DNA from 3 places in the Siminovitchia sp. FSL W7-1587 genome. Region 1 is predicted to be linked to each of the others. Evidence: riboswitches for the same ligand, from Rfam matches in the RefSeq annotation. Region 1 holds a riboswitch; each other region holds the start of a gene.
What was found. A riboswitch is a leader RNA that binds a small molecule or an ion and turns the genes downstream of it on or off. The one in region 1 is predicted to bind S-adenosylmethionine.

Region 2: another riboswitch for S-adenosylmethionine. It lies ahead of NST31_RS07325 (YezD family protein); the one in region 1 lies ahead of NST31_RS12125 (MetQ/NlpA family ABC transporter substrate-binding protein).
Region 3: another riboswitch for S-adenosylmethionine. It lies ahead of NST31_RS14655 (O-acetylhomoserine aminocarboxypropyltransferase/cysteine synthase family protein); the one in region 1 lies ahead of NST31_RS12125 (MetQ/NlpA family ABC transporter substrate-binding protein).

Annotation. Positions count from the first base shown of each region.
Region 1 covers NZ_CP150169.1:2,572,422-2,577,746, forward strand. Annotated here, with positions in the region: gene NST31_RS12110 (MetQ/NlpA family ABC transporter substrate-binding protein) at 1-533, opposite strand, end outside; gene NST31_RS12115 (methionine ABC transporter permease) at 568-1,230, opposite strand; gene NST31_RS12120 (methionine ABC transporter ATP-binding protein) at 1,214-2,251, opposite strand; gene NST31_RS12125 (MetQ/NlpA family ABC transporter substrate-binding protein) at 2,333-3,178, opposite strand; SAM riboswitch class I at 3,323-3,440, opposite strand; gene NST31_RS12130 (tripartite tricarboxylate transporter substrate binding protein) at 4,795-5,325, shown strand, end outside.
Region 2 covers NZ_CP150169.1:1,574,835-1,580,159, reverse strand. Annotated here, with positions in the region: gene NST31_RS07340 (redox-sensing transcriptional repressor Rex) at 1-531, shown strand, start outside; gene NST31_RS07335 (twin-arginine translocase TatA/TatE family subunit) at 599-778, shown strand; gene tatC (twin-arginine translocase subunit TatC) at 794-1,537, shown strand; SAM riboswitch class I at 1,695-1,800, shown strand; gene NST31_RS07325 (YezD family protein) at 1,872-2,054, shown strand; gene ssuE (NADPH-dependent FMN reductase) at 2,432-2,980, shown strand; gene NST31_RS07315 (YdiK family protein) at 3,218-3,412, opposite strand; gene NST31_RS07310 (type II CAAX endopeptidase family protein) at 3,409-4,152, opposite strand; gene NST31_RS07305 (FeoA family protein) at 4,400-4,666, shown strand; gene NST31_RS07300 (FeoB small GTPase domain-containing protein) at 4,644-5,325, shown strand, end outside.
Region 3 covers NZ_CP150169.1:3,134,524-3,139,848, reverse strand. Annotated here, with positions in the region: gene NST31_RS14665 (IS110 family transposase) at 1-101, opposite strand, end outside; gene NST31_RS14660 (DUF3891 family protein) at 532-1,305, shown strand; gene NST31_RS14655 (O-acetylhomoserine aminocarboxypropyltransferase/cysteine synthase family protein) at 1,347-2,651, opposite strand; SAM riboswitch class I at 2,801-2,912, opposite strand; gene NST31_RS14650 (redoxin domain-containing protein) at 3,015-3,608, opposite strand; gene NST31_RS14645 (hypothetical protein) at 3,601-4,218, opposite strand; gene cls (cardiolipin synthase) at 4,249-5,325, opposite strand, start outside.

The DNA.
Region 1 (5,325 bases):
TTGACGGATGGTGTATCGCCAGCGCCTTTCTTCAGTTTGATCAGTCCGGCTTTTTCAAATAATAGGAGGGAGCGGCCGCCATTGGTCGGGTCGCTGGGCAATCCCAGCTTTGCGCCTTTTTTCAGTTCGCCGAGATCTTTCACTTTATTGGAATATACACCCATCGGGGTCGTAATCGTATTTCCGACGTTGACGATATCGTAGTTGCGATCTTCTTTTTGTTTGTTCATATAAGGTTCATGTTGGAATACGTTCAGATCAAGATCTCCTTGTGCCAGTGCTTCGTTCACAATGAGATAGTCGGAAAAAGTTTTTATATCAATTTCCAGGTCTTTATCTGCGGCCAGTTCTTTTACTTTTTCCATGATTTCCTCATGTTCACCTGCGGTGACACCTACAGTCAGCTTTCCGTCACTGAGCAGGTCTTTCGCTTTTTCGTCTTTATCTCCCGCGTTTTCTTTGTCGCCGCCTCCGCAAGCTGTAAGGGCGGCGATCAGTATGAGGAGTAAACTGGATAAGAGCCACTTTTTCATATTGCCATTCCTCTTTTCTTTTTTTGATGGTTGATTAGTCTTTTTTCAATTTGGCTGCCAAGCGGTTGCCAAGCGACTGTAGCCCTTGCACAAGGATGATGAGCAAGATGACTGTTACATACATCACATCGACTTCGTAACGGAGGTGTCCGTAGCGGTAAGCAAGGTCGCCAAGACCGCCGCCGCCGACAAGTCCCGCCATGGCCGTTGCTCCGATTAAGGAGATGGTGGCAATGGTTAAACCAAGAATGATGGATGAGCGGGACTCCCTTACAAGCACGTGCCATACGATATGCCTTGTTTTCATCCCCATCGCTTCGTATGCTTCAATCACTCCGCGGTCCACCTCTAAGAGGGCGGTTTCCATTAAGCGGGCGATATAGGGCGCTGTATAAATAACGAGCGGCACGATCACCCCTTTTACACCAATCGTTACTCCGACAATGAATTTTGTAAAAGGCAAAATAAAGAACAACAAAATAATAAATGGAACTGAACGGATAATATTAATCAATACGTTTAAAACACCAAAAACAAATTTATTGCCGAGAGCTTTTCCCGGACGGGTCAAAACAAGCATGATTCCCAAAGGCAAGCCAATTAAAATGGATATTCCTAAAGAGATTCCGACCATTTGGAAGGTTTGGATGATGGCTTCCCAAATATCAGCGCCCCAGTTGTCAAGAAACTCGTTTATTTTCGTCACTAATCTTCACACCTTCCACATGAACCTGATCTTGTTCCAAATACCGAATGGCTTTATGAATTTCGGCCGGATCACCTTTCATATGAACGACAAGCTGGCCAAAGGTATCTTCTTTTAAATGTGTAATGCTGCCTGATAGAATGTTTGGATATATATCAAACTTCTTTGTAACAGTGGCCAACGCTGGTTCGCCGCTTGATTCCCCGAAGAAAGAGAGAGTAACGACTTGGCCGCTTTCATTTAATTTTTCCAGCATGTCGTTTGGTATTTTATGTGTAAACAGATTGCTGACAAACCGCTTCGTCGTCGGATGTTGCGGTGAAGTAAAGAGGTCTTTCGTTTTTCCTTCCTCGATTACTTCCCCTTTTTCCATGACGGCCACACGGTCGCAAATTCGTTGGATGACGTTCATTTCATGCGTAATCAACAAAATCGTGATGCCGAGCTCTTTATTGATTTTTAACAGCAATTCCAGAATGGCCTCCGTTGTATCAGGGTCCAATGCGCTTGTCGCTTCGTCACTTAAAAGGACTTCGGGCTCGAAAGCCAACGCACGGGCAATGGCTACCCGTTGTTTTTGCCCGCCGGACAGTTCGGCCGGGTAGGCATGATGCTTTTCGTCGAGTCCAACGATTTTTATATATTTCTTGACCCGCTCTTCCACTTCCTTTTTGCTGAATCCGGCAAGTTTCAGCGGCAGGGCGATATTTTCATAAACAGTAGCCGTCTTTAACAAATTAAAGCCTTGAAAAATCATTCCGATGTTACTGCGGGCTTCGCGAAGTTTTTTGGTAGACAGCTTTGTTAAATCGATCCCTTTTACTTTTACAGAACCCGTATCCGGTTTTTCCAATAAATTGACGCAACGGATGAGCGTGCTTTTTCCTGCGCCGCTGTATCCAATGACACCGTATATTTCACCCTTTTTCACTGAAAGTGACACATTCTTTAATGCGTGAATAGAGCCTTGCTTGCCTTTAAATGTCTTTGAAATTCCCGCCAATTCGATCATGTGTATTTGCTCCTTCATGCTTTATTTTCAAACCCGTAATGGCTGGAAGAATATTCGGGGACGGGTGGCCCCCTTCATTCCTTACCAGGAAGGAATGACAGATCCTTCAAATGTTTCATCAATAAATTGTTTTGTTTCATCAGAGCGGTACACATCCAAAAACTTTTGAATCGCTTCGTCGTCTTTGGACTCGGCTCTTGCCGTAACAATATTTACCCATGGAGAATCTTTCGATTCGATAAAGATAGCATCTTTTCCAGGTTTGAATCCATGTTCGATCGCATAATTGGTATTAATCGCCGCCGCATCCAGTTCTTCCAACTGACGGGGAATTTGGGATGCTTCCAATTCCACAAATTCAAAGTTGTTTTTGTTTTCTTCGATATCTTTGACAGTTGGCGTGTTTCCCGAGCCTTCTTTTAGTGTAATCAATTCGGCTTTTTCGAATAAAACGAGAGCGCGGCCGCCGTTTGTAGGATCGTTAGGCAAACCGAGCTTTGCCCCTTTTTGCAGTTTTTGCACATCTTTTACTTTGGAAGAATAAATACCCATCGGGAACGTTACTGTTTCGCCCACATTTACAAGATCCAGGTTTCTGTCCTTTTTAAATTGATCTAAATAAGGTATCGTCTGAAATACGTTGAGATCAAGCTCTTTTTCGTCCAAAGCGATATTCGGCATGACATAGTCGGTGAAAACTTTTACTTCTATTTCCAAATCTTCTTTTGCTGCAAGCTCTTTTACTTTTTCCACAATTTGCTCGTGCGGTCCGGCCGTTACGCCGACTGTCAATTTGCCGTCGCTGAGAAGACCTTCAGATGTTGATTCTTTATTTACAGTTTCTTTTTCACTGCTTTTTCCTCCACCGCATGCGGCAAGGGTAAGTGCTAGCAACACAACGAAACTAGTTAATAACCATTTGTGCATGTCATTTCCTCTTTTCTTTATATATTTAGTCTGCATTTAAGGCGTATGTTGAAAATCACATACGGGGAGGTTTTTTCTTCAAAATGAAAAATGCCTCCCAAAATGAGAGGCATGGATATACATTGTAAGTAAATCGGTTTACCTCTCTTATCTTTCAAAATACAACAGTATTTTGCAGGATTTAGCACCTGTTCTTGTTTCGTCAAACAAGAATGGTTGCCGGGCTTCACAGGGCCAGTCCCTCCGCCGCTCTTTATAAGAGAATTTCAAATTCAATTGTTACATAGATATTATCCTTAGTTAGAAAAAATGTCAACAAATTTTTCATGGAAACTGAAAATCAAAAAGTAAAACCCAAGCTTTAAAATCAACATTCTTGGGTTTTGAATTATTGGACTCTTTAGTTTTTAAGGAGAAGTTTTTGGAACGCAATGAAAGAGCAAATTTATAAAATTAATTTGTTTGACGATTTTTATTTATCTTTGTCAAAAATTTATATACTCCAATTATTAAGAAATAGATAATAAACACATTTAATAAAAATGCAGAGGGGATAAATTCAGTAGTTGATAAATTCTTAGGAGAAAAAAGGAGGAATGTAGTAGTTAATTTATTAGGTCCATGATGTATTACCCAGTTAAAAGGAAGTCCATACGATTTTCCTTGAGAAGGAGAGATTAAGACTATGCTTATAGAAACGATAAAGCTGAGATATAAAAAACGTCTGTACTTTATCATTATGATCATCTCCTTTTAATAAGATTATACATAATTTTAAACAAAAAACATTTACGGAAATATTTTTAGCTTTTTTAAATATGTACTAGTATCACCGAGCTTTACATCAGGTGTAAAACCTAACGACATTTTTCAAGAGGTTGTTTTTTTTTGAACGTAAAGGACGAGATGTCTAACCACATATGTATATTGTAGGGGCTGGGACATAAGCAAATACGAAATAGCAAAAACCGAACAATTATAAATGAATTGTTCGGTTTATTTGTGTAAAAAATCCCTAACATCGCTACGTCAACATATTTCGCTTTCCGCGGGCACGGCTTCAGCTTCCTCGGAAAGCAAAGATCGCTTTCCTGCGGGATCTTCAGCTCGAGCTATTCCCGCAGGAGTCTACCTATTTTGACTACGCTAAAAGCTTGCGTATTATACCTGGGATAATTTATCCCGCATGTAAGGTGCCGTAAGGCTCCCACTTCAAAATCTTGAGTGAATACAAAAGCCCTAAGTGGGAGAAAACGGCACCTAAATGCCCGATTGGTTCAACTAACATTCAGTAGGAGCCCTACTGAATGAAGTTTCACTTTATTGTTCGTTTTTTCATCAGCTGATTGAGTTGTGTCTCAGACTCTTTGTTTATGGTAATCCAGGGGAATCTATAGAATAAGAAGTTAAGATAACAACATTAAAACAATAATCTTTTTGGGGTTAAACCGAAAAAAACCTTATGGGGTTGTGGGTTGGAAGATAATGGATTGTTCCCGAGGAGCTCATGTATGGCGCTTTGATCTTTTTCATCTCCATAAAGTTCGAATCATCTTCCGTCAATCTGAATATAATCATTAAGAATTTGCCGTATCCGAGCAAGGGAGGTTTACCCCATGAAGAAAAAGTGGGTAACTGCTGTTTCATTTATTTGCGCCGCTTTGTTATTAATGTCTTGTTCTGCAAGTGGCGGAAATGGAAAAGGGCAGTTTCCTGAAAAATCCATTACGTACAGCATCCCGTTTGAACCAGGCGGACAGTCTGATATCGAGGCCCGGCGGCAGCAGTCATTTCTGGAGAAATATTTAAAGCAAAAAATTGTTATTCAATATAAACCTGGCGGTGGTGGTTCTGTAGGCTGGAGTGAGTTGGTGAATCAAAAGGCGGATGGATATTTTCTCGCAGGCATCAACATCCCGCATATCATCCTGCAGCCGCTTGCCAATGAAGATACAGGGTATCAAACAGAGGATATTGTGCCTATAGCCATTTTCCAGACAACGCCAATCGCGTTGACTATCGGTAAAGACAGCGGGATTGACTCGTTGGATGACTTTATTCAAAAAGCAAAGGAAAATCCGGGGTCGATCACGGTCGCGGGATCAGGCAACTATTCCGGCCATCATATCGCCTTTTTACAGCTTCAA
Region 2 (5,325 bases), 1.0 Mb from region 1:
GTGGATTCCGCTACCATTCGGCGGGACTTTTCTTATTTTGGCGCGCTTGGAAAAAAAGGATATGGGTATAATGTAAATTACTTGCTGTCATTTTTTCGCAAGACACTTGACCAAGATGAGGTGACGAAAGTCGCTTTAATTGGTGTAGGAAATTTAGGCACAGCTTTTTTAAATTATAATTTCTTAAAAAACAACAATACAAAAATTGAAATGGCTTTCGATGTCGACAAAAACAAAATTGGGAAAAAGATCAGCAATGTACCGATTTATGCTTTGTCCGAACTTGAAGAAAGATTGAGCAAAGAGGAAGTGGCCGTCATTATTTTAACTGTGCCGGCAAGTGCCGCCCAAGCCATCACTGACCGGATTAAACATACCGGTGTAAAGGGAATACTGAATTTTACCCCTGCAAGGCTGAATGTGCCGGAGTCGATCCGTGTTCATCATATCGATCTAGCGGTGGAGCTGCAGTCGCTCGTTTACTTTTTGAAACATTATCCTCTCGATGACACGGAAAATTCACAACCATAAATGATTTTTCAATGGCTAATTGGACGGGTTTCCATTAAAATAAAACTATAGATAGGAGGTGGCCGCAGTGAGTGCAGGTGTAGGCAGTTTACTTGTAATCGCACTTGTTGCTATATTGATCTTCGGACCAAAGAAGTTGCCGGAACTTGGTAAGGCTGCGGGCAACACGTTGCGTGAATTTAAGAACGCGACGAAAGGTTTGGCAGACGATGATGAAAAAGAGACGAAAAAAGACAGCGATAAGTGATAGGATGAACAAATCATGAGTCAAAACAATATGTCGATCATCGATCATATAGAGGAATTGCGAAAACGGCTGGTCATTATAGTCGTTTTCTTTGTGTTGGCTGTCATTGCCAGCTTTTTTATATCACAGCCTCTTATTAAGCTGATTCAGCATGCAAGCGCTGCCCAGGACATTACGATGAATGCGTTCCGTGTGACGGATCCGTTTAAAGTGTTTCTGCAAATGACGTTTGTTCTGGCGTTTATTTTAACATCCCCCGTTATTTTGTATCAGCTCTGGGCCTTTATCAGTCCGGGTCTTTTGGAAAAGGAACGGAAGGCAACGCTCAGCTATATACCGGTTTCAGTTTTTTTATTTTTAGCAGGTGTCCTTTTTTCTTATTTTATTTTGTTTCCATTTGTGATACGGTTCATGCTTGGGTTATCGAGCAATATGGAGATACAGACAACAATTGGCATTAATGAATATTTTCAATTTCTTTTTCAGATAACCGTACCGTTTGGAGTTTTGTTTCAGCTTCCGGTCGTCATTTTGTTTTTAACAAGGTTGGGCATCGTTACGCCGATGTTTTTGGTACAGATCAGAAAATATGCGTACTTTATTTTGCTGGTTATAGCAGCGTTCATTACGCCTCCGGATTTAATCTCGCATATGATGGTGACCGTTCCATTACTCATTTTGTATGAGATCAGCATCTGGATTTCAAAGGTGGGTTATAAAAAAGCGCAGGCTTCCGCAGCAGAGAGTGATGAAGATTAAAAAAGCATCCTATATTTCCGGTGCTTTTTTAATCTATAGCCCATAAAACAAGTAGGTTAATGCTATAAGATGAAAAATTCATCCTTGACAGATAATTTATAGTGGGATAGTATATAAATACGTTTATAAATGACGTTTCAACTGAATAATAGGTAATTTCTTATCCAGAGAGGTGGAGGGACTGGCCCTTTGAAGCCTCGGCAACAGACCGTCAGGTACTGTGCCAATTCCAGCAGGCTGTTTGTAAGCTTGAAAGATAAGAAGAGAACAAATGACGTTTAAAGCAAACCTCTTCTTATTTTGTAGAAGAGGTTTTTTTAATGGGGGGATGAAGATGGCAAAAGTGGAGGAAAATGCGATTGAAGACATTGTTTCGGCATTGAAAAAGATGGAATATGGTTCATTGGTCATTACAGTGCACGATGGAGAAATCACCCAAATTGATACGACTGAAAAAAAGCGTTACAACATGCAAAGGAAACAAAGGAAAGTCCCGATGATGAAAGCAAACAAATGAAAACAGGCTGCCGATTAGACAACTAAAGGCATCTTCTCCATGATCATGCATTGGGAGGGTGCTTTTTTTGTACCGTTGCCTAAAATGGTAGCGAGAAAATAGCAAATGAAGAGAAGAAGGGGTGACTCCTCAGTTCTTTCATAAAAAGGATGTGGAAGAACTAAGAGTTTTGGGATTTTGCGCTCCATACGTCTGTAAAGGAAGAAAAATCATTCATGGAAGGGATTTGATTGGTTGGTGAATGATACATGAGATTTGTTGGATATAAAACAGGTGGCCAATTAGAAAAAATGTAGCAAGTTTAATCCGTTTGGGTTGAGAAGAACATGCTCATACAGTTAATTAAAATCGTTTTCACTTAAAGGGAGGAAAATAAAATGAGTGATATTGTCATTATTTCAGGAAGTCCATCTGAATTTTCCAGATCTGGCAAGATTCTGGATTATCTAGGCAGATTGCTGGAGAGGGAACATTTTTCAATAAAACATGTTTCAGTAAAAGATATTCCGCCGGAGGACTTGGTTTACGGAAATGTTCATAGCCCTGCCATTCAAAAAGTGTCACTTGATATTCAAGAGACAGCGGGGGTGATTGTCGGATCACCGGTTTATAAAGCGGCTTATTCGGGAGTTTTAAAAACATTGTTCGATCTTTTGCCTCAAGATGTGTTTAAAAATATTCCGGTATTGCCGCTCATGACCGGGGGCAGCCCGGGCCATTTATTGGCGATTGAATTCTCATTGAAACCGCTCATTGCTTCTTTAAAAGGAAAAAGTCTTCAAGGACTTTATTTTCTCGATAGCCAAATTAACAGGGAACAGAAAAACCCAATCATTGATGAAGAAAGCCTTTTACGTACGAAAAAACAGCTTTATGAATTTATCGAAATAGTAAAGAAAAATAAGCGTCTTGCGTCTTCTTTATAAAACAGAAAAGAGACATTTGGTAATGAAATGCTCGCTGTCGATGGCAGGGGCACTTCGAAAAACCGATGTCTCTGTTTTTTTAAATAGATGTTGTTTTTTTATCCAGGAAGTCCTCATACAAACTGATCAAGAGGCTTTGGCGTAACCTGTAGGCAGGAAGTTCCAGCACTGCATTTCAGCAAAAGGCAACACTATGCGGCCAGCGCTGTACTAGCAGGCTTTGTTACTATATACATCCTATTTCTGATCCTTTTTTAACCGAAAGTGGAGCATAATGAGACGCAGCCCCGCTCCAAAATCCAGTGTGGCTAAAATTATCAGCAAATAAACCATAAAACCAAAGCCGTTCTTATCCACTTGCTGGACAGCAAAAAATGTAAAAACAAACCCCAAGACGATATATAAAGTACCTGAAAATAATGGTGACCTCATGAAAAGAACCCTCCTATCCACCATACAAATTGTGCTGTTTTTTCTATATATTTCTCCAGCTTATCGACAAGGAATAACTGAAGTATGACAACGATCGTGTTCATCGAGACATGTGCGATGATAGGAACGATAATTCTTTTCGTCATAACGTATAAAAAGGCAAATACGAATCCCATGGTAGCATATAAAATAATGTGAACAGGCTCGAAATGGGCCAGTGCAAAAATGACGGAACTCAGTAAAGCGGCTACCCAGAAAGGGAAGCGGTCGTACAAGCTTCCGAATATGACTTTTCGAAATACGATCTCTTCTAAAATGGGCCCAATAATGGAACTGATGATGACGATTGCCGGAAATAACTCGATCAATTGTAAAATTTGCTGTGTATTCTCTGATCCCGGGTTGATGCCAATCGCCTTCTCTACCAAACCTGCGGAAATCTGGGCAAAGAAGGCCATAAAAATACCGATAATTGCCCAAGTAAAAGATTGTCCGACGGGGAGCGGCTGGTCCTTCTCTATTTTTGTATACTTCTCATTTTTTCTCAAAAGAAAAAGAACAAGGGCAAGTCCAACACTAAAAGAGAACAGAATCCAATAACCAACCGCATTCACTTTCATTTGCTCCGGATCAATATGAAGCACCTTCGTACCTATTTGGAAAAAGAGCGGTACTCCAATATAAGAGGACAACTGCATAACGATAAAAGTGAGGACAATCAAAAGATATGATTTCTTCATGAAAATAGTAAATCTCCTTCATATATATCGAACGATAATTTCTATTTTACTCTTAATGGACGATTGTTTCAAACAGCGCGTTTATGTTTTCCTTCCCCTGCCCTAAAAATATCCTGTGCCCATTTTTTTCATTCTGGCGAAAAAGTTTGACATAGGCAACTAGTGTGCATAAAATATAAATTAAAGAAATGTTGGTCGGGGGAAACATTGTAAAGACAACCCAACTTATATGAGGGAGGTAAAGGAGATGAAAGGTCATGAGTTGATTGCTCTTAATGAAGCCAACATTGGGGATTGCATCAAAATAAAGAAGTTACTCGTAACGGGCACGATGAGGAGAAGGTTATTGGATTTAGGGTTTGTCCCTTCGGCAGAGGTGATTGTGCTGCAAAAAAGCCCGCTCGGCGATCCGATTGCCTTTCGTGTCAGCCATACGACTATTGCCCTGCGAAGGGAAGAAAGTTCAAAAATATATGGGGAGTTAGTAGCAAATGAATCATCAGCAACCAGTTAAAATTGCGTTGGCAGGCAATCCGAATGTTGGAAAAAGTACTTTATTTAATACATTGACAGGACTAAAACAGCATACTGGCAATTGGCCGGGAAAAACCGTTATCCATGCGGAAGGGCAGTTTTCCTATAAGGGGGTAGATTACACAATCATTGATCTCCCTGGTACGTATTCCCTTTTTTCCAACTCGGCGGACGAAGAAGTCGCAAGAGATTTTATTGTCTTCGAGCGGCCGGATTTGACGATTGTTGTGCTTGATGCCACCTCGATTGAGCGGAATTTGAATTTGGCGTTGCAAGTCATGGAAATGACAGATAAAGTGATTGTCTGCATTAACTTAATTGATGAAGCAAAGAAAAAAGGGATTTATATCAATGAGAAAGCATTAATGAAAAAACTCGGTGTTCCTGTCATCAAAATTTCTGCTCGTAACAAAGTGGGCATCAATCAGTTATTAGATACGATCGACAGGATGATCTCAGGAAAGATTTCCACTTCTCCGTATCAAATACAGTATTCACCAGAGATTGAAAAGAAGGTGGAAACATTGATTCCCCATGTGCAAAGAGTGTTTGGCAAAGAGCTTCCCGCCCGCTGGCTCGCCTTGCGGTTGCTTGATGGGGATGAATCATTTATCACTGCTTATTCTAAAAAGATAGAGA
Region 3 (5,325 bases), 560 kb from region 1:
TGACTATGTATTACTTCACCTTCAGAAAGACACTGTTGATCGTCGTAAACAACCTTGTAGCTTTTCCCCATTGATACATCTAAAGCCATTACTGTTCCCATTTAACTACCTCTTTTCTCTCTTAGTGATGAAAGTTCTTCACTTATTCATTTCGATTCCAATTTCCTATACACGAGCTCAAGGCCCCAACATACTTAAACCTGATTCAAAAATGAAAGTGAAGAAGCCCGGTTTTTTATTCGGATTCGCAATCCTCGAGGCTACGGTCGGGCTTTCTCTCACTTCTCACTATATCTTAAAAAAGAAATAGTGGGTAAAATCATCCGTCGATGATCTTACCCACTAATCTTAGTATGTTTTACCAGTGGCAGTAATAGGAAAGTTCAAACTTGGCGAACGTATTATCGAAACAGCCGCTTCTTCTCACAGTGGGGTAATATCCATGCATCCTTCATGCCGTTTACGACATACCTGTTTACGGGGCGAAAAAATGTTACCATATAAAGAATGATCATATGAAGGAGGCGCCTCATGATCGTCAGGGACCGTTTGGGTGAATTTGTCATGATCGAACAAGACCATCATGCCCGCATATCAGGTGAAATTTTTTCCTATTGGCAGCCAGAATACTTCAGAGGTGTGAAATGGAAAAAGTCGGTTCTGCACGCTGTCGCCAATCATGATTGCGGTTGGAAAATGATTGACCAACAGCCTTTTTGGAACGAAAAAAAACGGGCTCCGTACACGTTTATGGATTTTCCCCCACCTGCCAAAACACTTATATATAGCAGCGGGATAAATGAAGTAGAAAGCCGCGATCCATACGCAGCACTCTTATGCAGTGAACATTATGTGCGTTTTCAACAGCATGATGAAACCCCCGAAGCGAAACAATTTGTTACATCCGAAAAGGCCAGGCAGCATAGGCTGATGACATCCATTACCGACTTTAAGCAGTCGTTGTTCGATTTCCACTATGGACTTCTCCAGCTTTGTGACAATTTATCTTTGTATATTTGTCTCAATGAACCCGGTGTAAACAAAGAAAAAGAATTTCCATTTTTCCGCAAAGGCATTCCCCTGCCGCATACACTTAATGTTTTTTCTAAGGGAGTACTGCATGCACGCTGGCTGGATAGCCATACAATCGGCTTGGATGAATTCCCTTTGAAACAGCCGATTACCATCAGCTTGAAACAAAAAACAGTTTCCAAAGAAAAGATTTCCAAGCAAGGACTCATCGAAAGCTATTTGGCTACTCCATATGAAACGGTCGGTATTCGGCTAGTGCCTACAGAAAAATAAGGCTGTAAACGCTCGTGACGTTCACAGCCTTATGCAGCATTTTAATTGGATTGCTTTACAGCTTCAACTGCTTTTTCAATCGCTTGCCCCAAGTCGGCTGTAATGTCTTCTACAGCTTCCAATCCAATGGCAAGGCGGATTAATTCTTCCGTTACGCCTGTATTTTTCAATTCTTCGGCGCTTAACTGCTGGTGAGTGGTTGACGCGGGATGAATGATCAGTGATTTTGCATCTCCGACATTTGCCACATGAGACCAAAGCTTAACATTATCAATCGCATTTCTCCCTGCTTTCCTTCCGCCTTTAATGCCAAAATTGACGACGGCGCCAGGGCCTTTTGGCAAGTATTTTTGAGCGAGCTCGTAAGATGGGTGACTTTCAAGACCCGGATAGGAAACCCATTCAACTGCATCATGGTTTTGTAAAAATTCAGCGACTTCTTTGGCATTTTCAACATGTCTTTGAACACGAACGTGCAATGTTTCAAGTCCTTGCAGGAAAATAAAGGCATTGTCCGGGCTTAGGCAAGGTCCAAAGTCACGAAGCAATTGCACGCGAAGTTTAACGGCAAATGCGGCTTCCGGCAAATCAATTCCGTAGCGGATGCCGTGATAACTTCTGTCCGGCTTGATAAAATCCGGGAATTTTTCGTTATTCCAATCGAACTTGCCGGCATCGACGACAACTCCTCCGATCGCTGTTCCGTGTCCACCGATCCATTTTGTGGCTGAATGAACAACGATATCCGCTCCCCACTCGATCGGCCTTAGTAAGTATGGTGTGGCAAACGTGCTGTCCACGATCAATGGAATTCGATGGTTATGGGCCACTTTGGCAACTGCTTCTATATCAAGTATGTGAAGGCTCGGATTTCCGATCACCTCCGCAAAAATGGCTTTCGTTTTTGGCGTGAGCGCTTTACGGAAGTTTTCTGGATCTTTTGGATCGACAAATTTTACATGGATGCCATATTTCGGAAGAGTGGTTGAAAACAGGTTATATGTTCCGCCATATAGATCGGTCGCCGCTACTATTTCATCTCCGGCTCCGGCAATATTCAAGATGGAAAACGCGATAGCCGCCGCTCCAGAAGAAAGAGCAACAGCAGCTGTGCCTCCCTCTAGTTCCGCTACTCTTTTTTCAAATACATCCACGGTCGGGTTCATGATTCTTGTATAAATGTTGCCCGGCTCTTCCAAAGCAAACAATTTTTGGGCATGTTCCGTGTTTTTAAAAACATAAGAAGTTGTTCTGTACACGGGAACTGCACGAGATCCTGTTTCATCTGGCTCCTGTCCCCCATGAAGCAATACTGTTTCCGGCTGATAATTTTTTCCTTGTGTCATTTTTTGACACCCTCCTTAAAATGATTTTAAAGCCATCGGAATAATAAGATTTATGGCGATTAAACGTCTCAATCTTGAGAAAAGGGGGAGATTTCGTAAATCAAAAAGCCCCCTTCCGAATAAGAAGAGGGCTGATTTATCTTTTCCTCCCCTTATCTTCCAAGCCATAGTCATGACCTGTAGGAATTAGCACCTTTTCAGAAAAAACTGAAGGTTGCCGGGCATCGCAGGGCCTATTCCCTCCGCCGCTCTTGATAAGAGTAATGCTGATATCATTTAGTTTTTATGTGGTTGTTTTAACTCTTGCATGTAAGTATATACTACCGCTCTATCGCCTGTCAAACATTTTTCAAAAATAAAACATTAATTCATTTCTGAAACAAGTCGTTCCATCATTTCTTGATCCATTGGGCCAATGATTTTTTTGCGGATAATCCCATTTGTATCAATCATATAGGTCGTTGGAATGGTGATCGTCTGATATGTGTTCCCGACATCTCCCTCTTCATCCAAAAGGATCGGAAATGTTAGTTTGTATTCGCTTTTGAATTCTTCCACTTTTGAACGTTTATTGGATACTCGCTCAGCATATGTCAAGTTGACCGCGATAATTTCCACGTTTTGGCTGTTCGCCTTCGTTTCATAATATTGTTGCATGTGAGGCATTTCAGCTTTGCAAGGGGGACACCAAGTAGCCCAAAAATTTAAAATGACTTTCTTTCCCTTGTAATCTGAAAGTCTCTTTTTTTCCCCATTCAATGACGACAGCTCAAAATCTGGAGGTACTTCCCCTTCTTTTAAACCTTCTTTCGCAAAAGTCTTTTCTGCTGCTTGAGAGTTGAATTGCTCTTGAGCCGACTTGATTTCGTTGTTCTCACGTATATCCTTGATGATATTCACAACCACAATCCCCAGCAATAAGCCAATCAGTGCCAGTCCAAATATTCTCTTACTCATCGGCTCTCTTCCTTTCTGTAAGGATGGTTGCGGCTAAAGCGCCACAAACCGCCACGTACGTTGCCATCGGAGCAGATAGCATGTCTCCCTTAAAAGAATAGATGAAGGCTTGGAAACATGTAAATAAGATGAGGAGTTGCAACTGCCAAATGGTTTGTCCCGCTTTTTTCCTTGTCCATAAGAAAAACAGGATCGCTCCCAATATATGGATAGACCCCATTAGTATATGCCGCGCATTCAACAGATAGAACGCAAGTTCATACACAAGGGCCGAAAACAACCATGCCTCCACGAGCAGGCTACTGTTTAGCCTGTTTCGCAGCACTTTTACACACAGATAAATAAATGCCCCGGCCATGCCTAATGCATAGCCTTTCCAGCCACCATTAAAATATAGGATCATCAGCGGATTCTTGATCACAGTTGAAAATTGAAAAAGGATGACGCTTAGCTTCCATATAAGAAAAAATATAAAAAATGCATTGCCCATATCGTCTGCCACTGCTTTTTTTCTTTGAATGACAAAGTAAAGAAATGTAAGCAAAAACGCTGCGCCAATGGCTGCCCAAGAAGCAGGAAAAGAGAGAGGGCCGATCGTATACCACTTCAAAACAATTACCCCATTTTTCTTTCAGAAATATTAAAGAACTGGTGACAATAAACGGGAAATCGACTCTTTGAATCGTATAAAAAGCGGCCTTTCTAAATATTCTTTGTAGGTGAGCTCCCGTGACAGTTCGACATCCTTTTTAAAAATATCAACGAGTTTTTCAACAACTGCGTCATCATATAAAAAAGCGTTCACTTCAAAATTGAGACGAAAACTGCGTACATCGATATTGGCCGTTCCCACTGTGGCAATTTTACCATCCGCGATTAATGTTTTTGCATGAATAAAGCCATTTTCATAAATATATACTTTTGCGCCCGTTTTTAACATTTCTCCAACATTGGAATACGTCGCCCAGTACACAAATGGATGGTCAGGCTTATTCGGAATCATCAATCTTACATCTACACCAGACAATACAGCAATTTTTAATGCGTCCAATACACTCGCATCCGGGATAAAATAGGGAGTTTGTATATAAATATAATCTTTGGCAGAGTTGATCATTTTGATATATCCATACTTAATCTGCTCCCATTCGGAATCCGGACCGCTTGAAACAATTTGGACATCCGTATCCCCAATAGAATTTATCTCGGGGAACAGTCTGTCTTCATAACTGATTTTACTGGAAGACGCTTGGTTCCAATCCAGAATAAAACGTGTTTGCATGGCAAACACAGCCTTCCCAAAAATCCGCAAATGAGTGTCCCGCCAGTAGCCAAACTTTTGATTTAACCCCAAATATTCATCTCCGATGTTAAAGCCGCCTATATAGCCAACCTTTCCATCAATGATTGCCAACTTCCTATGATTACGATAATTCACCTGCAAGTTAAGATGAGGGATAATCGCAGGGAAAAAAGCACTCACTTTTCCGCCGGCTTCAATCAGCGGACGAAAAAACTTCCTCGGTAGTCGCCTTGAACCCATGGCGTCATAAAGAACACGTACCTCCACACCTTCTTTTGCTTTCGACACCAACAAGGATAAAAGCTTATTCCCCAGATCATCGCTGCGCATAATATAGTATACGAGATGAACATGGTCCTTGGCAGATCTTATATCATCCATTAACGCCTCAAACTTTTCATTGCCATCCGTAAA